2 regions of the Vibrio taketomensis genome follow, and region 1 is predicted to be linked to the other one. Evidence: predicted binding sites of a transcription regulator. Region 1 holds the regulator's gene; the other holds the start of a gene.
The links. The regulator PurR, encoded in region 1, represses purine synthesis genes. The targets are predictions, from matches to a motif close to TNANGNAAACGTTTNCNTNA.

Region 1 (11,362 bases):
CACTAACGCCTTCATTTCAAGCTCGGTTGAAGTGATAGTACGTTCGTACTCACTCTTACGGCTACGTGAAGTGTGTAGACGTTCATTTAGCTCGTCACGACGGCGCTGAGCACGCTCTGCTGCACCTTCGTCGGCGTTAACACCAAACTCTTGTAGCTCTTGCTTAAACTCTTGAACGGTTTCGAGCTTCGCTTGGTGCGAGCTCTTCAATGACGCCAATACTTGGTTGTACTGGTTCATTTGTTCTTGAGTCTGCTTAAGCTCATCACGGCGACGGGTACGCAACTGTTCTGCTTGAACCAGCTTCGCTTTTAGCTGCTCGCTCAATTCGCTACTCTTACTCAGTAGATCCACTGAATCCGAGTAAGCAAAGTAGTGGCGACGCTCAACCAAATCGGACAGTGCAAAAATCTGAGTTTTTAGCGTTTGCAGCTGTTGGTCAGCATTTTTGTATTCCGCTTCTAGCGCTTCAAATTGCTCGGGGTCCGCATCCAAAGCGCCAATAACATTTTCTAGTGCCTGTAGTGATTTACCATGTTGCGCTAGGAATGCTTTTGCTTGCGAGACTTGCGTCAGTTTTTGTTCAACTTCAGCAAAACGCTCTGCTAGCGTTTCGTCTTCGATAAAGCGCATGGTTGGCGCTAGCTTATCCAATAACGCAATCGCTTGTTTGCTCGCCAGAAGCTGCGCACGTTGCTGCTGCTCTTTACCATCTAGCTCTGCCAGTAGGCGTACAAACTGGTTGCGGTTATCGCGCACCTTTTGCAGCGCTTGTTCAGGGTCCGCTTCAAACGCCACCTGAATATGCTTCGCTACAAAGTTGTTGAAGGCTTGGTATAGTCGCTGCAGTTTTTGCGAATCAAATGCCGCTTTCGCATGATCTTCAACTACTTGCTCACGCTCATTGCGCAATAGCTCTAGACGCTGTTCCCGCGCTGCGCGGCCGAATAGTGGAATCTCAGGTAAGCGAGAGTAACGCATTTGGCGATCGTTTAGACGAACACACACTGCACCTTCAAGCTCTTCAGCATCAAATGAGCTGTCATCAAATGCATCAATATCGCCTTCAATGATGTATAAGTCTTCTGGACAATCATCCAGTTCAACCAGCTTCTCTTCGATGCCTGAAAGATCAGATACCACGATCGCATGACGCGCTGGGCCATACATTGCGCTGAAGTAAGGCGCGTCATCAATGGTAATGTCGTCATAAATTTCCGACAGCAGCACGCCACCTAGCGTATCCGCTAAACCTTTTAGACGAGGATCGTTTGAACCACCAGGTGATGCTAAACGCTCAATTTCACCATCAAGGAAAGTGCGGCGCTCAGCAAGCTTGTCTTTAGCAATCGATTGTTGCTTCTCTTGCTCCAACACTTGCTGCATTTGGCTCATCACTGATTGACTATCAATCAGTTCTGCTCCACTTTGTTCACGTAGGCTTTCTAGTGCATCGTTAGCGGCAATCCACGTTGGTGCAATGCCTTCAAGTTTGGCAATTTCAGAGGCCGCATCTTGCTCAAGACGACGCTGCTCACTGCGCTGCTCACGCACTTCTTCTTGCGCATATTCAAGCGATTCAATTTGCACACTGTGACGCTCACGCTCTTGCTCAAAACTCAGTTCGTCAGTCAGCTCAATATGATGCTGCTTTTGGTACTCTTGTACCAACTCACGCGCCTGGCGTTGCTGCTGCATACTGCGCTCAAGATCACGATGCTGCGCGCGCCATTGCGGTTCATTATCGTTCAGTTGCTGCGCATCACGAGCTTGCACAAGGGCAGTTTTCGCCTGTTCTGCTGCTTGGCTGCGCTCAACGTGGCCAACGATACTAGTCACGAGTTGCAACGCCGTTTCAAACTGCTGCGCCGCCGCCGATGACATATCTAACTTATGCTTTAGTGCCAGCAGCGTGGTGGTGTTATCTGTCTCACGATGTTTTAGCTCAGACACTAACGCTTGTGCAGATTCTGCGGTTAGCGAGTCATCACTCATCAGCTGTTTTGCTTTTTCTAGCGCTTGTACTGCTTGTTGGTATTGCAGTGCGCGAGTTTGCTGCATATCCAGCGCTTGTTGGTAGTCAGCAAGTTGGGTTTTAAGGCTATCAACTTCGTCTTCCGCAACGTTTGATTGCTCTTCAGCCATCATCACGCGCTCTTGCGCTTCTTCCACCACCATTAACTGCTCTTCGAGGCGCTCACTAAGCTGCTCTAGATCTTCTTGGTAGCGTTCGATCTTTTCTTGCTGGCGCAGTGCATTTTGCACCAATTGCAAATGGTCTGAGGCTGCTTGGTAGTCTTGCTCAAGTGCAGCTTCGCTTTCCACCAGCATCTCTAGCTCTTCGTGAACACGGTTGAGCAATGAATTCTGTTCGATCAGGCTTTGGCGTGAACCAAATAGCTCACCACGCAGCGCCATCGTCTGCTCTAGCTTGTTACGACGCTCGTTGGCGTGACGCATGTAGTCCGCCGCCACGTAGTTGGTCGATTCGGTGATCAAGTGTTTGAATAAATCACGGTCAGCCTGAGTGGTTTTGATCGCTTCTAGCGTCATGCGGTTTTCGCGCAGCGCCGATTCCATATCTTGGAACGCTTTTTTTACCCCGCCGTTTTGTGGCAGTAGGTAGTCGCGCAGTGAGCGAGTAATCGCACTTGAAATACCACCGTAAAGCGATGCTTCAATCAAGCGGTAGAACTTAGAACGGTCTGATGAGTTACGAAGTTTCTTCGGAATAACGCCAAATTCAAACATTTGTGCGTGGTAGTCCACCACTGAAGAAAATGCTTTAAACTGCACACCTTCGTATTTTGCAACGCTGTCTTTCACTTCGTTGATTTGACGCACACGTGCCTGAGTCTCTGATACGCTCTCAATCAGTACGTCACATGGCTTCACGTCACTTGGTAGACCTTGAATCACGAAAGGTTTGATGTCGACTTTCTTATCACGACCGGCTACTTGCTGCAGTTTTACCGCAAACAGTAAACGTTGGTTACGTGAGTTAACAACGTCGAGTGCTGCGTAACAAGCACCTGGTTGCAACTTACCGTATAGACCTTTATCGCGAGATGATTGGCTGCTGCCCGCCTCGGTGGTGTTACGGAAATGCAGTAGCGTTTGGTCAGGAATAAGGGCGGTGATAAATGCCGCCATAGTGGTCGACTTACCCGCACCGTTACCGCCTGAAAGTGTGGTCACTAGGCCATCGATATCAAAGGTACGAGCAAAGAAGCCGTTCCAGTTGATCATGGTCAGCGATTGGTATTTACCGCGTTGAATCATGCTTCGTCCTCAATCTCTTCGTAGCCATTTTCTTCATGGATAGCATCGTGGATAACTTCTTCGTTATCAGCCACTTGCTTTGACTCATCGTCCATTAACAGGCTGCCTTGGCTAGGCTCTTGGGTATGCACTACCGCTTCACCATCACGGATCAAACGGAGCTGTGCTTCACGCATATCGTCGCCGACACGAACGTCAGCACCAAAGCGGAATACCGCTTCGCTAATACGGAATTTACCCGTTTCACCAATATTAATGATCATGCCAAGACGACGTAAACGACGTAGCGAGGTACGCACTTTTTCAAATAGTTTTTCTTTATCTAAATCAGAACCGGTTGCACGATTAGTTACCAACTTCATCAACTTAGATTCGTCAGTCAGCTGAATCAGCTCTTCATACAACTCTTGGTTAGTAAAGATGCCCTCATGCGCTAAACGCTCTGGGCTTAGGTAAAGGAAACACAACACCTTACCTACTAGCATATCCAGTTCAGACAATACGCTACGACTGATCAATGACGTTGAACGTGGGCGCAAGTAGAAGAAACCTTCCGGTGCTTTTACCAATTCCGTGTTGTAGCGTTGATAAAACTGAGACAACTCAGTTTCGAAATCCGATAGCAAAGCATGGTTATCCATGTCTTCACTCGAAATATGACGCCCTGCACGCAGCATGCTATCAAGCGCTGGGAACAGAGGGTTTGTAATTGCTTTTGCCAGATTTTCTGACATGTATTGATTAGTATCTGTCGATGACATTTGCTTGTACCTTTGCGCCAAATTCGTTGATTGCTTGCCAGTCTGGCTGCACTGCTTGGTAATCCGCTTCGGAATAACCTAATCGCACCGCTTGGTCGACAACGATTCGTGCTAAATCAAAATGATGAGTACGAGGGTGCGCTGCTAGGTAATCACGTAGCACCACGCCAAGGTCGATTGGAATGCCCTGCTCTTTATGAACTTTCAGCATTTCACCAATACGCTCGGACAGCTCATCATTGACTTGTTGAAATTCTTCGTATTCCACTTCCATTGGCACTTGACCAGTTACCTCATCGTCACGCAGCACTAGGGCTTCATCACGTAGGTCCATCAAACGCTCTGCATCGGCATACGTCAGTAGCCAAGGCATATCGAAGTAATCTTTAAGGGACTGACGTAGACGCGTGCTAAAGGCACGGTTTTTATCCATATCAATCGCGGTACGGATAAATTTGTGTACGTGACGGTCGTAACCAATCCATAGGTCAATCGCTTGTTGGCCCCAACTGGTGATGCGATCAAGCTTCATCTGCAAGCCAAACAGTGTTTCTTCGATAAACTCCAGTTCCTCATCACCGTAGACGATTTCCTGAATATCCAGAATTTGGGTTTGCAGCTCATCACCTGCAGCTTGCAGGGTGTCTTGCAGCTCGCGTAGTGTGGTCGAAGTTTCAGACAGTAGCGATTCACAGTTATTGATCGCTTCACGCCAGTCTTTGTTGAGCAGCTCCGCAATCTGCAATTTCACTGATTGCTGCTGTTCATCCATCACACGTTGGTTAAGATCGATTTGGTCAAAAATTTCGCCAACGGAATATTTCAAAACGCCATACACGTTTTTCTTCCAATGACCCGGCGTACCGCCTTTTTGCGCCGCTTCAATCGCTTTCGCCATTTCATCCGCCACCATCGACAATTGAATCGATAGTTTCAGTTTCGAGAACTCGCGATGACGAACGTAATAATCCGTGATACCCACCGCTAACGGTGACAAACGGTAAATACTCGCGCCGTCAGTCACTTCACTGGTAAAACGGCTAATTAGGCGCTGTTTTACCAATTCATTGATGGCATTGTTGGCACGAAACGCCGATGCCTCGCCGGTATCTTCAAATAATCGAGTGACGATAGTGAACGCGTCATGGAGCTCACCTTCACCCAATTCTTCATCAAACCTTTCATTACTTAACACTGCAATAGCGATAAGAAAAGCCAACCTTTCGCTTGTTAGATTCAATGAGAAATCGTGCTGCTTTACCCAACCTACCAATTCATCGATAGGCTGCTCAGCAACGTTGAGAGTCATCTCACTCATTGTTATTCCTGTTTATTTTTCTTTTGTGCCCATACATGTATGTATCGACCTAATGAGAGGTATGGCTCTTGACGACAAAGTTTCTCTTCCAAAGCCAATACATCTTCAAACTGGTAATCACCCATATTGGCGCGATTGCCAATGTAATCACTAAAACAGCGGATGCCGGATTTACCGCAGATTTCATAACCTGCGTCTTCGATCCACTGATAGACATCTTGTGGCACTAGGCCTTTTTGTGGCTGCAGTTTAAAACGCTTGCGATGCGGCATGCCTTCCAATACATGCGGTAAGTTGCCACACACCACATTTTTATATACCAAACCATGATGGTTGTAGAACATGATAGACGCCACGCCGCCAGGTTTGACCTGTTCTAATACGGTTTCTAGCGCCGATTTCGGATCCACCAACCACTCCATCACAGCGTGAAACATCACCATATCCACAGGCTCAGACATATGCTGAGCAATCTCTTGTACCGGAGAGTGAATAAAACGGTAGTTCTCAAGCAATCCGTTGGCTTCGATATCTTGCTTCGCCAATTGCAGCATTTCAGACGATAAGTCGCACAACGCAACTTGATGTCCGAGTTTGGCAATTTTTTGTGACATTTGCGCGAGACCACCACCTGCATCCAGCAAGTTTAAGCTCGTTTGATCACTTTGGAGTAAAGCAAGGGCCTGTTCAAGATCCTGCCAAACAATGATTTGGCGAATCTCACCTTTGTCGGAACCATAAATGTTTTTTGCAAATTTGTGGGCGATATCGTCGAAATTGCGGTCTTCTGTCACAGCGGCTTGGGTTATCATGTTGAAGGTCTGCTGACCTTTTGTGGTAAATTTGTTCGAGCAAACAGCATTTTAGTCACAACGAGAGGTTTGTCGCCTAGCGATGCTAAACGAGAATCCTCTCCACTAAAGAGTAAAATCTTTATTCGGGACGCATGGTTCGAACCCTTTGCGTAGTGTCTGATATGCCCTAAGCGGCAAAGTGCGTGTGTTTCGATTCAGGAAACTCGCTGCTTAATTCCTCGCTTTGTGCAAAGAATCAACAAACAACTACAAAAATCATATCAAAAGGCCATAAGACCCTCTATTCCGCTATTCTGTCACAAGAAAGGCAGATATAAATAGGGATTCTCTTATTTTATAATCAACTGGTGTTTTTCGGACTATTTATGTATGTTTGAGCTGAAAAAAGTCTTATCTTCATTGCTTATGCCATTACCAGCGATGCTTATCATTGGTTTCTTCGGCTTAATGCTAATTATGTTTACCAGAAAGCAGAAAACCGGCTGTTTTGTGGTGCTGTTCTCTTTTATTGGTATTTTCCTCGTATCATTCCAACCGGTCACATCACGCTTACTGATGCCACTAGAGCGCCAGTTCACGACCTTTTTGCCTGTCGACAAATCGATTGATTATGTGATGGTGTTGGGCAGTGGGCATGTTGTTGATGATGAAATCCCACCAACATCAGAGTTGAGCCGCACGGCATTAATGCGTTTGGCGGAAGGAATTCGCATCATGCGCATTTATCCTGGCTCTAAATTGATTTTGTCTGGCTACTCGGGCGGTACAGAAGTGAGCAATGCTCGCATGATGGCCAAAGTGGCACTTGCCTTGGGCGTATCAAAATCTGACATTATTTTGCTAGAAACCGCCAAAGACACATGGGAAGAAGCGCGCCAAGCTGCTGCATTCGTTAAACGTAAACAAGTGGTGTTAGTGACTTCAGCGAGCCACATGCAGCGCGCGTTGAACGAGTTCCATTCTGCAGGCCTTGACCCTTACCCAGCGCCGACCAACTACTTAGCGCAAAACGAGATTCATCAATTCTGGAGTAAATACACTCCGAAAGCGATTTACCTAGAGCAAACCGAGCAATACTGGCATGAAACACTAGGCCGTATTTGGCAATCGCTACGTAATTGGGTTTCTGACTACGAAGAGAAAAGCATTGAAGCCTCTGAAAGCCGAGTATAACGCTACGCTGATAGCGAATTAGACATAAAAAAACCGAAGCATTAGCTTCGGTTTTTTTATTGATGCTTAGCGACTAATCACCAGCGAACATGTAGCCTTCGCCATGAACCGTCACAAAAATCTGTGGATTCTTCGGATCAAATTCCATCTTCGCGCGCATACGACGAATCAGTACATCAATCGTACGGTCATTCGGCGCATCGACACGGTGGCTGATCATATTCAAAATACGCTCGCGACTTAGCACTTGGTTCGGGTATGAAGAAAGTGCGACTAACAATTCGTATTCTGCTTTTGTCAATTTTACCGGTTCACCATTGCGGCTCAATGCACGGCGTTGGATATCAAACATCCACTCACCGAAACGCACAATGTTGGTATCATTTTTTTGCTCAACCATGCTGTCCGCGTTACGCGCGGCAGAAATACGCCACAGCAAGTTTTTAACGCGAACCAACAATTCACGAAGCTCGAATGGTTTGGTTACATAATCGTCTGCGCCCATTTCTAGGCCTACGATCTTATCAATGCTATCCGTGCGTCCTGTTACCAGGATAATTCCAATGTCCGATTGACTACGAAGTTCACGCGTCAACATCAAACCATCTTCACCAGGAAGATTGATGTCTAGCATTACTAGGTCAATCGAATTACTTTGTAGCGTGTCGCGCATCTGCTCGCCACTCTCCGCTTCGCTAACGGTGTAACCTTCATTTTGAAAGTAACCAACTAGCTTACTGCGAGTCACTGCGTCGTCTTCTACAACTAAAACGTGATAGCTCATCTAAACCACTTTATTTACATTGGGAATCAATTTCCGTTGTATTCTATTCATATGTCGTAACATTTCTAGTATTTATTACATTAAAATCAAGAAAGATGATTTTTATTGATTCAAGACAACCCTAGCTCATCGGTTAACAATTTGCCATTTTAAGACTCATTTAGTCACAATAGGCATTATCGTTATTCATTTTTCTTCGCTAAAATATAAATAGAACACAAACTTGGAGCATTATTTAGATGCAAGAACTCAAAGCGTTTAACGAAAAGCGTGCAGAAATTTACTGGTGGTTTTCTAGTTTATTTGCCAAAGAGCTGACCGAAGCTGAATTGGATCAATACCAAAGCGCTGAAATTCGTGGCTTTTTATCTGGCCTAGGCGAAAACCCAACCCTTAAACCATCTGTTGATCGCCTAGTCGACGCGCTTAACCGCCAAATTGACCGTGAAGATGGCCAACTTGAACTCGCCGCTGACTTCTGCGATCTGTTCCTGAAATCAGATAAAGAGTCTGCTTTGCCATATGCTTCGATGTATGTCGGCACAACAGGTCTTCTACATGATGAGCCAGCCAAAGAAATGGAAGCGCTGCTTGCAGAACATGGCGTGGCAATCAATCAAAGTTTGAATGAGCCTGCGGATCATATCGCTATTGAACTCGACCTGCTGGGCAATATGATTATTCGCACTAACGAGCTTGAGCAAGAAGGCCATTTTGAAGATGCGCTGATTGAACAAGAGGCGTTTATTCGCCGTTATATTCTAAATTGGGTACCTAAGTTCGCCGCGAAAAGCCAAGCACTTGACTCATTTGGTTTCTATTCAGCCGTCACTTCATTGCTTGTTGCGTTCCTTGAACTCGACTGTAACTATTTGGCCGGCGAAGCGGAATAGCATACACGCCCCAAGCTGCGATGATGGTTTTTCATTTGCTACCAGCGTCAATGCGGTCTAAAATCGTCATCGCAAACGATAAATTAATATAACTTAAGTACAAACCGCTGCTCTCAAGCGGTTTTTGTATTTCTAATACTTACTGCCAATTTATTCCCAATAATGTGAATAGCGGATGTGGCAGCGATAGATAGGATCATACCTTATGGCCACTATAAAAGATGTTGCGCGCTTAGCTGGCGTATCGACAACAACTGTATCGCACGTGATTAATAAAACGCGCTTTGTTGCTGAAGCAACACAAGAACGTGTAATGGAAGCGGTTACAGAGCTAAACTACGCACCAAGCGCAGTCGCTCGCAGTCTAAAATGTAATAGCACACGCACTATCGGTATGCTAGTAACGCAATCAACTAACCTGTTCTTTTCTGAAGTCATTGATGGTGTTGAGAGCTACTGCTACCGCCAAGGTTACACGCTAATTCTTTGTAATACGGGTGGTATCTACGAGAAGCAACGTGACTACATTCGCATGCTAGCGGAAAAACGTGTCGACGGTATTTTGGTAATGTGTTCAGACCTAACCGAAGAACTGAGCGAAATGCTAGACCGCCATAAAGACATTCCTAAAGTGGTTATGGACTGGGGCCCAGAGAGCTCTCAAGTCGATAAGATCATCGACAACTCAGAAGAAGGTGGCTACCTAGCGACCAAATACCTCATTGAGCATGGTCACAAAGATATCGCATGTTTAAGTGGTCACTTCGAAAAAGCCGTTTGCCAAGAGCGTATTCAAGGCTTTAAACGTGCGATGACAGAAGCAGACCTTACGGTTAATGAAGATTGGATTCTTGAAGGTAACTTTGAGTGTGACACTGCCGTGCTTGCCGCTGACCAAATCGTTGCAATGGACAAGCGTCCTACGGCAATTTTCTGTTTTAACGATACCATGGCACTTGGTCTAATGAGTCGCCTACAGCAAAAAGGCATTCGTATTCCAGAAGATATGTCGGTGATCGGTTACGACAACATCGAGTTGGCAGAGTACTTCTCTCCACCGCTAACAACGGTTCACCAACCAAAACGTCGTGTAGGTAAAAACGCGTTTGAAATCCTACTTGAGCGCATCAAAAATAAAGAACACGATAAGCGAGTTTTTGAAATGCATCCAGAAATCGTTGAGCGCTCTACGGTTAAGAAAATTAACTAACTCGATGATTAATAAAACAATAGCTGATGGTCTCACCATCAGCTATGTTACATTTCAGACTTTATTCTTGCATTAAGATCACAATTCTTCCATAGTATGCTGATACTTCTTACAAGAAGTATTTTAATCTTTAGCAAAGCAAATTAAGTCACGCACAGGGCAAACCATTCTGAAAAGATGGGACGCAAAGCCACCGGCCTAAATATTCATGATTCAACATGACTGTATGGTAGCGGGGTTGCCGATGGTAGAAATGCACACGTTAACTGATTAACCTCCAGATACCTGCATTACCTGCTATTCTCTCGGACCTGATTTGGTGGCGTATTAACATACACATACACCGAGAAAGTACTGAATGGATAAACCAATACTGAAAGACTCAATGAGGCTATTTGAGCCACTAGGTCGCATTAAATCTCGCTCTATGTTTGGTGGGTTTGGGATTTTCGCAGACGAAACCATGTTTGCCCTAGTCGTACACAATAAGCTTCATATCCGTGCTGACAGCACTTTAAGAAAACAATTTAAGCAACTGGGTTTTGAACCTTATATTTATCACAAACGCGGTTTCCCTGTTGTCACCAAGTACTTCGCACTCAGTGAAGAATGGTATAACGACAGTGAAAAAGCCCTTGAGATAGCTCGAGCTGCGCATGCCAGAGCGCAAGTAGAAAAGTCTTCTCAAGCTGAAACAAAACCAACCCGTATTAAAGATTTACCTAATTTACGTCTAGCGACTGAACGTATGCTTAAAAAAGCAGGCATTGAAGACGTTCAGCAGCTACATCAAACTGGCTCTCTAGAGGCGTTTAAAGCGATTCGTAACTCTCATACTAGTGAGGTTAGCCTCGAGCTTCTTTGGTCGCTTGAGGGCGCGATACAGGGCACCCATTGGTCTGTTGTCCCCCTAGCCCGCCGAGAGGAATTGCTCGCACGCTTACAGCACTAACTTAATCTAGCCAGCGATCTCGCTGGCTTTTTTTTGAAAGTTTTTCGCGACTTATAAGTTCTTATATTTCATCAACGCAGCAAATTTAGATACTAAGCTTAATACAGGCTAGGTATAAGGAGAGCAAAGATGAACAAGAAACTGATTTTTGGCCTGTTGCTAATAGGATTAATC
Region 2 (11,362 bases), 1.3 Mb from region 1:
AGCAGTTTGCACACCAATACGGCTCAATGCCGCGATTAGCACGATAACGAATAGCGTGTAACGTACGATGCCGTGTAGAAACTCAACAACCGCTTTGTCCATCTTCTTCTTATCAAGCATTTTAGCAACGCTGTTCGCGATCGCTTTCGCTACGATATTACCGATAAACAGAATCAGAATCGCTGAAATGATATTCACACCGTACTGAACCAATAAATCAGAGTTACCCTCTAACCAAGTTTGAGCTTGAGAAAGGCCATCTACCAATGGAGTTTCAATCCCCTTTGACTCACCTGCCATATAATTTTCCTCTTCTTTGAATAGGCTAACTAACCTAGTACTGCTTTAATTTAACGACAATATCCCTATTGTTGACTGAACCTTTTGCCAGTTTCGCGGCAAAATAGCCCATTTTGTTACTTTAGAAAAGTAAAGATTGTGCAAAGACAATCGAAAACAAAAGGTTAACTTTGTGCAATCACACTAACCAGTTAAAGCCTACGCACTTGAACTTAGTTTCGCCACAATTTTTATGCATATAGATTCAAAGTCTTACGCGTTTTCATGACATAAAACCCGCTCAATGAGCGGGTTTTTAAAACGATTAATTCTAACGAAGAATCATAGTACGTCGATTGCGTTTAGGTCAGCGAATGCTTTCTCTAGACGTGCAACCATTGACTCTTGACCAGCACGTAGCCATACGCGTGGGTCGTAGAATTTCTTGTTAGGAGCCGCTTCACCAGTTGGGTTACCGATTTGACCTTGTAGGTAATCGTGGTTCTTAGCTTCGTATTGACGGATGCCGTCCCAAGTTGCCCACTGTGTATCTGTATCGATGTTCATTTTGATAACACCGTAAGAGATAGACTCTTTGATTTCAGCTTCTGAAGAACCTGAACCACCGTGGAATACGAAGTTTAGCGCGTTTGGAGCGATACCAAATTTCTCAGCACAGTATGCTTGAGAATCACGTAGGATAGTTGGAGTAAGAACAACGTTACCTGCTTGGTATACACCGTGTACGTTACCGAAAGATGCTGCGATAGTGAAACGGTGGCTGATTGGGCTTAGTTTCTCGTATGCGTATGCAACGTCTTCAGGAGAAGTGTATAGCTCAGAAGAATCCATATCTGAGTTGTCTACGCCATCTTCTTCACCACCAGTACAACCTAGTTCAAACTCTAGAGTCATACCCATTTTTTCCATACGAGCTAGGTACTTAGCACATGTTTCGATGTTTTCTTCTAGAGACTCTTCAGATAGGTCGATCATGTGAGAAGAGAATAGAGGCTTACCAGTTTGAGCGAAGAACTCTTCACCTGCGTCTAGTAGACCGTCGATCCATGGTAGAAGTTTCTTAGCCGCGTGGTCAGTGTGAAGAATTACTGGCACACCGTAAGTTTCTGCTACAGCGTGAACGTATTTAGCACCCGCTACAGCGCCAAGGATTTGTGCACCTTGACCTTCTAGTTTAACGCCTTTACCGCAGAAGAATGCAGCACCGCCGTTAGAGAACTGAACAACTACTGGAGCTTTAACTTTAGAAGCAGCTTCAAGAACACCGTTGATAGAGTCAGTGTTAACTACGTTAACTGCTGGTAGTGCAAAGTTGTTCTCTTTAGCAATTCAAAATCTTTAGACTAGTCCTATTTATCTGTCGTTTTAAAATTAAAACTTACTAATTTATGATTCTGCAAACGTTTGCTCACAACGCAGCTCATTCTATCAGAATAGAAATCGCCTTGGAACAAACAAGAAAGCGGAAGATTTCTCTCCCGCTTTACTAAAATTATTTTGCGCGTGCTTCTAGCATTTCAACTGCTGGAAGAACTTTACCTTCAACGAACTCAAGGAAAGCACCGCCGCCAGTAGAGATGTAAGATACATCAGCTTTGATACCGAATTTATCGATAGCAGCTAGAGTGTCACCGCCGCCTGCTACAGAGAATGCAGGAGACTGAGCGATCGCTTCAGAAATACCTTTCGTACCTGCTTCGAAGTTTTTGAATTCGAATACACCTACAGGGCCATTCCAAAGGATAGTTTTCGCGTTTGCGATGATTTCAGCTAGAGCAGCAGTTGAATCTGGGCCAAGGTCGAAGATCATGTCGTCGTCTTGAACTTCAGAAACGTGCTTGATTTCAGCTTCTGCGTTTTCGTCAAATGCTTTTGCACACGCTACGTCAGTTGCAACTGGAATTGCACACTCTTTCATTAGTTTTTGTGCAGTTTCAACTAGGTCTGCTTCGTATAGAGACTTACCTACGTTGTGGCCTTCAGCTGCGATGAATGTGTTTGCAATACCACCGCCAACAACTAGTTGGTCAGCAATTTTAGATAGTGACTCAAGAACAGTCAGCTTAGTAGAAACTTTCGAACCACCAACGATAGCCACTAGAGGACGCTCTGGGTTGCTCATTGCTTTACCTAGCGCTTCTAGCTCAGCAGCTAGTAGAGGGCCAGCACATGCTACGTCAGCAAACATACCAACGCCGTGAGTTGAAGCTTGTGCACGGTGAGCAGTACCGAATGCATCCATTACGAATACGTCACATAGTGAAGCGTATTTCTTAGATAGCTCTTCGTCGTTCTTCTTCTCGCCTTTGTTGAAGCGAACGTTTTCTAGTACTACTAGTTCACCAGCGTTTAGCTCTAGGCCATCTAGGTAATCTTTAGCTAGTTTAACTTCGCAATCTAGTGCGTCGTTTAGGTAGTTAACTACAGGTTGTAGAGAGAACTCTTCAGCGTATTCACCTTCAGTTGGACGACCTAGGTGAGAAGTTACCATTACTTTCGCGCCGGCTTCTAGGCATAGCTTGATAGTTGGAAGAGATGCGATGATACGTGCATCAGAAGTTACTTTACCGTCTTTTACTGGCACGTTTAGGTCAGCACGGATGAATACACGTTTACCTGCTAGATCCAGGTCAGTCATCTTGATTACAGACATGATTTGTCCTCTCAAATAATAAAATAAAGTTTTTAACGACTCAGCAACCTTGCCAAGCCAATGAATTCTTTAAACTGCTTATGAATATGGAGATCGAGTTAATTTATTTCAAGGGTGAAAATAAATTTATCTGCACATTCTTGTGCGGCTACTTAGCATTCTGCATTGCTAATGCTGTGTCCAACATACGGTTGGCAAAGCCCCACTCGTTATCACACCACACCAACATTTTAACCAAGTGACCGTTGCTCACTCGGGTTTGCGTTCCATCAACAATGGCACTGTGCGGATCATGATTGAAGTCCACTGAAACCAGCGGCGCTTCAGTATAGTCAACTATATTGTGTAATGTACACTGAGATGCGTTAATAATGGTTTGATTTACGTCATTAACTTTCACATTTGTATTAATTGTGACACTTAAATCCATCGCGGTCACATTAACAGTCGGCACTCGTACCGAAATTGCTTCAAATCTGTTGGAAAATTTCGGAAATATCCTTTCAATTCCCTGATGCAACTTTGTATTAACCGGAATGATCGATTGACTCGCACTGCGCGTGCGGCGTAAATCACTATGATAAGCGTCAATCACTTGCTGATCATTCATCGCCGAATGGATAGTGGTGATGGTGCCAGAGTCGATACCAAAGGCTTCGTCTAATACTTTGATGATGGGCACAATACAGTTAGTCGTGCATGAGCCGTTAGAAATTATGCGTTGTTTCGCGGTGAGGGTCTCATGATTAACCCCATAAATAATGGTGTTATCGAGATCATTGCTACCTGGGTGAGAAAACAATACTTTTTTCGCACCGGCTACAATATGCGCAAGTCCATCAGCACGGCTACCGTAAACTCCCGTGCAATCTAAAACGATATCGACCTCAAGATCGCGCCAAGGCAACAGCTCTATGGTCGGAAGATGCAGAATACGAATTGCATCTCGTTCACCATTATCATGTTGGATATAAAGGTGTTCTTGATCATGAGCAACACGTTTGATGAATCGTCCGTGGCTCGTATCGTATTGCAATAGATGCGCCATTGCCTCTGGTTGCGCCAGTTCATTAACTGCCACCACCTTAATCTGTTGGTGCTTACCACTCTCATAGATAGCGCGTAATACATTACGACCGATTCGGCCAAATCCATTGATCGCAACTTTCAGCATAATTCCATCGCCTGTTTTGTGTTGTGGCTATGAATGGTACTTGTATTCACTCTCTCTGTCACAAAAAAAGCCCCGCTATCGCGAGGCTTTATTCGTGTTAGCTCAGCATTACGCTAGCAATTCGTTTGCAGTGTTCACCACGTTTTCAACCGTGAAGCCAAACATTTCAAACAGTTGCTCTGCTGGTGCTGACTCACCGAAGGTTGTCATACCGATGATACGGCCATCGAAACCTACATACTTGTACCAGAAGTCCGCAATGCCTGCTTCAATTGCGATGCGTGCTGTTACGTCTGATGGCAGTACTGATTCACGGTAAGCAGCGTCTTGCTTATCAAAGGCATCGGTTGATGGCATTGATACTACGCGCACAGCTTTACCTGCTGCTGTAAGCTCTTCAGCTGCTTTCACTGCTAGTTCAACTTCAGAACCAGTCGCGATAAGAATAAGCTCTGGCTTGCCAGCACAATCTTTAAGAATGTAAGCACCCTTAGCGATGTCAGCCACTTGCTCTGCTGAGCGTGGTTGTTGTGCTAGGTTTTGACGCGAGAAGATAAGCGCTGATGGACCATCTTTACGCTCAATCGCCAGTTTCCAAGCTACTGCTGATTCAACTTGGTCACATGGACGCCATGTGCTCATGTTTGGAGTCAGACGTAGTGATGCGATTTGCTCAACGGGTTGGTGAGTTGGGCCATCTTCGCCAAGACCAATAGAGTCATGCGTGTACACTTGGATATTTTGCACTTTCATTAGTGCCGCCATACGCATTGCGTTACGAGCGTATTCCATGAACATTAGGAAGGTTGCACCGTAAGGAACGAAACCACCGTGCAGTGCGATACCGTTCATGATTGCAGTCATACCAAATTCACGTACACCGTAGTGAATGTAGTTACCAGAGAAGTCGTTTGCTTCTAGCGATTTAGAACCCGACCACATGGTTAGGTTAGACGGTGCTAAGTCAGCAGAGCCACCCATAAATTCTGGTAGCATTGCACCAAACGCTTCTAGTGCATTTTGTGATGCTTTACGTGATGCAATGTTGGCAGGGTTTGCTTGAAGGTCAGCAATGATTTGGCTTGCTTTCGCTTCCCACTCTGCAGGTAATTCACCGTTTACACGGCGTTTAAACTCGGCTGCTTCTGCTGGGTACGCCGCTGCATAAGCGTCAAATTTTGCGTTCCACGCTGCTTCTTTGTCTGCGCCTGCCGCTTTTGCATCCCACTCAGAGTATACGTCTGCAGGGATTTCAAATGCTGGGTGTTCCCAACCTAGGAATTCACGCGCTGCTTTGATTTCTTCCGCACCTAGTGGCGCGCCGTGACAGTCGTGTGAGCCAGATTTGTTTGGTGAACCAAAACCGATGATGGTTTTAGTACAGATTAGCGTTGGACGTGGGTCTGCTTTCGCCGCTTCAATCGCTGCATTGATTGCTGCAGAGTCGTGACCGTCTACTGCTGGGATTACGTGCCAGCCGTAGGCTTCAAAGCGCTTTGGTGTATCGTCAGAGAACCAACCTTCTACATGACCATCGATAGAGATACCGTTGTCATCCCAGAATGCGATGAGCTTACCAAGACCTAGCGTACCAGCAAGGGAGCATGCCTCGTGCGAGATACCTTCCATTAGACAGCCGTCGCCCATAAACACGTAAGTGTGGTGGTCAACGATGTTATGGCCTTCTTTGTTAAACTGCGCAGCCAGTGCTTTCTCTGCCATCGCCATACCAACTGCGTTAGTAATGCCTTGACCTAGTGGACCAGTCGTTGTCTCAACACCTGGTGCGTAGCCGTACTCTGGGTGACCTGGTGTTTTAGAGTGCAGTTGACGGAAATTTTTCAGATCGTCAATTGATAGCTCGTAGCCAGTTAGGTGCAATAGAGAGTAAATCAGCATTGAGCCGTGGCCGTTTGACAGTACAAAACGGTCGCGATCAGCCCACTCTGGGTTAGCTGGGTTGTGGTTTAGATGTGAACGCCAAAGTACTTCAGCGATATCAGCCATACCCATAGGTGCGCCTGGGTGACCAGAGTTAGCTTGTTGAACACCATCCATGCTTAGAGCGCGGATTGCATTGGCAAGATGTTTACGAGAAGACATGTCTGCTCCTGAGTGCAAGTAAGCGAGTTTATTGTTCGAGGGAGTTATTGTGCGCGTATTCTCTCAAAGCCCCAACAGCACTGCAAACGTTTTCCAGACAAAAAACAGACAAAATTTCGGATAATTTCCGCGAAATTGTTAAATACAACACTAATATCAAATTTGCATGCAAACGTTTGTTTCGCTCTTTTCAAAAAGAGTAATTGTAACCAAGCGAATTTAAAATAGACGTCTAGATGTAGAAACACCTACACTCCTTAAGATTATTTTTAGTACGGGAAACTCCTGTACAAGCGACAAAAGTGGAGCTCACATGGCTAAGCACCTATTTACTTCTGAGTCTGTTTCAGAAGGCCATCCAGACAAAATTGCAGACCAGATCTCTGATGCGGTTCTTGATGCGATCCTAGAACAAGACCCGAAAGCACGTGTTGCGTGTGAGACCTACGTAAAAACCGGTATGGTAATGGTTGGTGGCGAGATCACGACTTCTGCATGGGTCGATATCGAAGAACTGACTCGTGAAACGGTACGTGAAATTGGTTACGTGCATTCAGACATGGGCTTTGATGCTAACTCTTGTGCAGTCCTAAACACCATCGGTAAACAATCGCCAGACATCAACCAAGGCGTTGATAAAACAGATCCAAAAGAGCAAGGCGCTGGTGACCAAGGCATCATGTTCGGTTACGCATGTAACGAAACTGACGTTCTTATGCCCGCACCAATCACTTACTCACATCGTCTGGTTCAACGCCAAGCAGAAGTGCGTAAAAACGGTACACTAGATTGGCTACGTCCTGACGCAAAATCTCAGGTAACGTTCCAATACGATCAAGGTAAGATCGTAGGTATCGATGCGGTTGTTCTTTCAACGCAACACTGTGATTCAATCTCTACACCAGATCTTCGCGAAGCGGTAATGGAAGAGATCATCAAGCCAGTTCTTCCTTCAGAATGGCTAAACAAAGAAACTAAATACTTCATCAACCCAACTGGCCGTTTCGTTATCGGTGGTCCAATGGGTGACTGTGGTCTGACTGGGCGTAAAATCATCGTAGATACATACGGCGGCGCAGCTCGTCACGGTGGCGGTGCATTCTCAGGTAAAGATCCATCGAAAGTAGACCGCAGTGCAGCATACGCGGCGCGTTACGTAGCGAAAAACATCGTAGCGGCTGGCATGGCTGACCGTTGTGAGATTCAACTTTCTTACGCAATCGGTGTAGCGGATCCAACGTCTATCATGATCGAAACGTTTGGTACTGAAAAAGTATCACACGACATCATCATCGAAGCCGTGCGTCAGTTCTTCGATCTACGTCCATACGGTCTACAAGAAATGTTGAACCTACTGCAACCAATCTACAAAAAGACGGCTGCATACGGTCACTTCGGTCGTGAAGAGTTCCCTTGGGAAGCAACCGACAAAGCAGCAATGCTACGCGACTTCGCTGGTATCAAATAACACCTCATACCAGCCTCACTGAATGTGATTGATTTATCAGCCCTCGCTACTGCGAGGGCTTTTTTATTGCTTCTCTATTTTCAATCATTCCTGCCGCAGCTTTCGATTGGCGAATAATTTGTAAATTTTCCGATCTCTGTTAATAGTTAAAAAAAAAGTTATTTGTAACGCACAAAACCATGATGCAGCTCACGAAGCGTACACCTACTGGAACAGGTAAAGAGTCTGAGGAAGTTTCCTACCGGTGTCACTCGATGTCTTAACGTTAGCCTACATCATTCATAGCCACGCAGCGCTAGTTGCATCAGTGAGAGACAATCAAGGAGGAGACATGCCTCGAACGGTAAATAATCCATCAGAACTTAAGCAGGATCGGAAACACGTGCCCAATCATGAGTACGCGCGCACGTTCCCCTGTAATACAGTCAGCATTAGTGCCCCATTCCATTGGCTGGCGCTTGGACTGCACGACTTTGTACGCTTGCCGCTGATCAGTGCTTTCTACGGTATCTGCTTTATGGCCGCAGCAGTCGGCATCGTGTTGCTGGTGCAATGGCAAGGCACCCACTTAGTGATCATGCCAAGCCTCGTGGTCTATATGTTGATTGGCCCTTTTCTCGCACTCGGCCTCTACGATGCTAGTTGGGCGCGAGAGCGAGGTCATAACCCTAACCTGATGCACTCCATCAAGGCAATTGGCCGCAACTCAAGCTCACAATGGGCCTTTGCCGTACTGTTGGCGGTATGCATGATATTCTGGATGCGTATTGCTGCGCTATTGCATGCTCTCTACCCTTCAGTTCAAGGCGCCCCACTAACTGACTTTTTGCCTTTCTTAATGATTGGATCGATCGTCGGCTTCGTTTTAGCTTGCGCGGTATTTAGCATCTCTGCGTTTTCTATTCCTCTGATGATGGAACGGAGAGTGGATATGATGACGGCAGTGTTTACCAGTTTTCACGCCGTACGCTCCAATATCCCAGCCATGGCAGTATGGGCGGCGATTATCTGCGGCGGCATTCTCATTGGTTTTGCTACCTATGGTATCGGCATGTTGTTCACCATGCCGATTCTTGGCTATGCCACTTGGCACGGTTACCATGAAGTGATTAAGAAAAAGCATCATCCTTAACAGATAAGTTTTATCACGCTATTATGCCTCAGCCCAGCCCATTTGCTGGGCTGAATTGTCTCTGGCACTACCCTTAGGATCATCGTGGATATAGAACTTCGCTATCGAGCTCAACAAAAAGTCACTCACTGCTTACAGTTAGCGGAACAGGCATTTAAGCGCTCTTTTCCTAAACCTATTTTACGCTTCGCTCTGCGTGGAAAAGCGGCGGGTAAAGCTTATCTGCAACTCAACGAGATTCGCCTTAATTCAGTGTTGTTCATTGAAAACCAAAGCGCTTTTCTAGAAGAAGTGATTCCACATGAAGTTGCTCACCTGATCACTTATCAAGTATACGGCCGAGTGCGTCCACACGGCAGAGAATGGCAAGGGGTAATGGAGTCCGTATTTGGCATTGCCGCCAATACGACTCATTCCTTTAACGTCAATTCGGTCCAAGGAAAAACCTTTGAGTACCAGTGCCAATGTACTCAATACCCACTCTCTATTCGTCGTCATAATAAAGTGATTCGTCATCAAGCCAGTTATCGCTGCCAAAAATGTCAGCAGCTGTTGAGCTTTACTGGTCGCCAGCTATCCTAATTGTAAAATTATCAGCGAAAAGAAGATAAATTGAGTGTTATGATGCAAAAAGCCATTCTTTGTTAATACTTTTTGATGCGTAAACTTTTATCTCTTTTACTGGTTATTACAGCCAGCAGCGCGATTGCTGCGCCACCAACCTCTTTCTCTGCCGCCAAACGCGAAGCAGTTTCTATCTACAAAGATCTGGAGAAAGATATTAACTACAACACCAGTTTTTACTGCGGCTGTGATATCAATTGGCAAGGTAAGAAAGGTGTGCCAGATCTTGACGGCTGCGGTTACAAAATTCGCAAACAAACGCAGAAAGTACGCGCCACTCGCATCGAGTGGGAACATGTAGTCCCTGCATGGCAATTTGGTCATCAATTGAAGTGTTGGCAAGATGGTGGTCGCAAAAACTGTTCACGTCGTGATAAACAATTTAAGCGAATGGAAGCCGACCTACATAACCTCACCCCTGCTATCGGCGAGGTCAATGGTGACCGTTCTAACTTTAACTTTAGCCAATGGAACGGTGTAGATGGTGTGACGTATGGTCGCTGTGAGATGCAAGTTAACTTTAAACAGCGCCAAGTAATGCCACCAGATCGCGCTCGCGGATCGATCGCTCGAACTTACCTTTACATGAGTCAAGAATATGGCTTCAAGCTCTCCAAACAGCAACGTAACCTCATGACGGCATGGAACAAAACCTACCCGGCAAAGGCTTGGGAATGTGAACGTGATAAGCGTATTGCCAAGGTTCAAGGCAACCACAACCCATTTGTGGTTGAAGCCTGCCGCAAGCTATAAACATCGGTTAGGCAGAGCGCCCCTTGTTTTTTCTGCCTAACGCATCCATGTTATTCTCTATAAAACTCAACTACGTTGGAACGATTACCGATGCGTATTCCTCGAATTTATCACCCAGAAACCATTCACCAACTTGGCATCGTGGCATTAAGCGAAGATGCAGCCGGCCATATTGGCCGCGTACTGCGCATGCAAGTCGGTCAAGAAGTGTTGCTATTTGATGGCTGCGGCGCCGAGTTTCCGGCTGTTATCAGTGCTGTATCAAAAAAATCGGTGGAAGTAGAAGTCACCGAGCGTATTGAACGTAGCTGTGAATCACCATTAGATCTGCATTTAGGTCAGGTTGTTTCTCGTGGTGACAAAATGGAATTCACCATTCAAAAATCGGTTGAGCTTGGTGTGAATACCATCACTCCGCTGATCTCTGAGCGCTGCGGCGTAAAACTCGATCAAAAGCGCTTTGAGAAAAAACTTGAACAGTGGCAAAAAATTGCTATCAGCGCTTGTGAACAATGCGGCCGTAATACCGTGCCAGAAATTCGCCCAATTATGAAATTGGAAGATTGGTGCGCTGAAGAGTATGACGGTTTGAAACTCAACCTTCACCCACGCGCTAAATACTCAATCAATACACTACCAACACCCGTTGAAAAAGTACGCTTGTTAATCGGTCCAGAAGGCGGCTTATCCGCTCAAGAGATCGATATGACCCAAGAATACCAATTTGAAGAAACACTGCTAGGCCCTCGCGTTTTACGCACTGAGACCGCAGCGTTAACGGCAATTACCGCCCTACAAGTTCGCTTTGGCGATCTTGGCTAATCGGAGAAGATCATGATCAAACTTGGCATCGTGATGGACCCTATTTCGTCCATCAACATCAAAAAGGACTCTAGCTTTGCAATGCTGCTAGAAGCGCAACGTCGTGGCTATGAAATCCACTACATGGAAATGAATGATCTGCACCTAGACCAAGGTGTGGCAATTGCTGATACCAAAATCGTTGAGCTTAAAGAAGATCCAAACGGTTGGTACGAGTTTAAGTCCGAGCAAACCATTAAGCTGGCTGATTTAGATGCGGTACTGATGCGTAAAGATCCGCCTTTCGACACCGAATACATCTACGCGACTTACATTCTTGAGCGTGCTGAAGAC

Region 2: the regulator PurR is predicted to act here: its motif matches at 6,309-6,328, upstream of metK (methionine adenosyltransferase).

What each region holds. Positions count from the first base shown of each region.
Region 1 covers NZ_AP019649.1:988,889-1,000,250, reverse strand. Annotated here, with positions in the region: gene mukB (chromosome partition protein MukB) at 1-3,282, opposite strand, end outside; gene mukE (chromosome partition protein MukE) at 3,279-4,043, opposite strand; gene mukF (chromosome partition protein MukF) at 4,024-5,361, opposite strand; gene cmoM (tRNA uridine 5-oxyacetic acid(34) methyltransferase CmoM) at 5,364-6,173, opposite strand; gene elyC (envelope biogenesis factor ElyC) at 6,546-7,349, shown strand; gene torR (two-component system response regulator TorR) at 7,423-8,133, opposite strand; gene torD (molecular chaperone TorD) at 8,373-9,026, shown strand; gene purR (HTH-type transcriptional repressor PurR) at 9,232-10,236, shown strand; cyclic di-GMP riboswitch class I at 10,385-10,482, shown strand; gene Vt282_RS04600 (TfoX/Sxy family DNA transformation protein) at 10,595-11,188, shown strand; gene Vt282_RS04595 (TVP38/TMEM64 family protein) at 11,318-11,362, shown strand, end outside.
Region 2 covers NZ_AP019649.1:2,611,672-2,623,033, forward strand. Annotated here, with positions in the region: gene mscS (small-conductance mechanosensitive channel MscS) at 1-300, opposite strand, end outside; partial or broken gene fbaA (class II fructose-bisphosphate aldolase) at 622-1,629, opposite strand; gene Vt282_RS12085 (phosphoglycerate kinase) at 1,793-2,953, opposite strand; gene epd (erythrose-4-phosphate dehydrogenase) at 3,102-4,127, opposite strand; gene tkt (transketolase) at 4,236-6,230, opposite strand; gene metK (methionine adenosyltransferase) at 6,544-7,698, shown strand; gene Vt282_RS12105 (DUF2189 domain-containing protein) at 8,030-8,830, shown strand; gene Vt282_RS12110 (SprT family zinc-dependent metalloprotease) at 8,915-9,412, shown strand; gene Vt282_RS12115 (endonuclease) at 9,488-10,207, shown strand; gene rsmE (16S rRNA (uracil(1498)-N(3))-methyltransferase) at 10,298-11,029, shown strand; gene gshB (glutathione synthase) at 11,042-11,362, shown strand, end outside.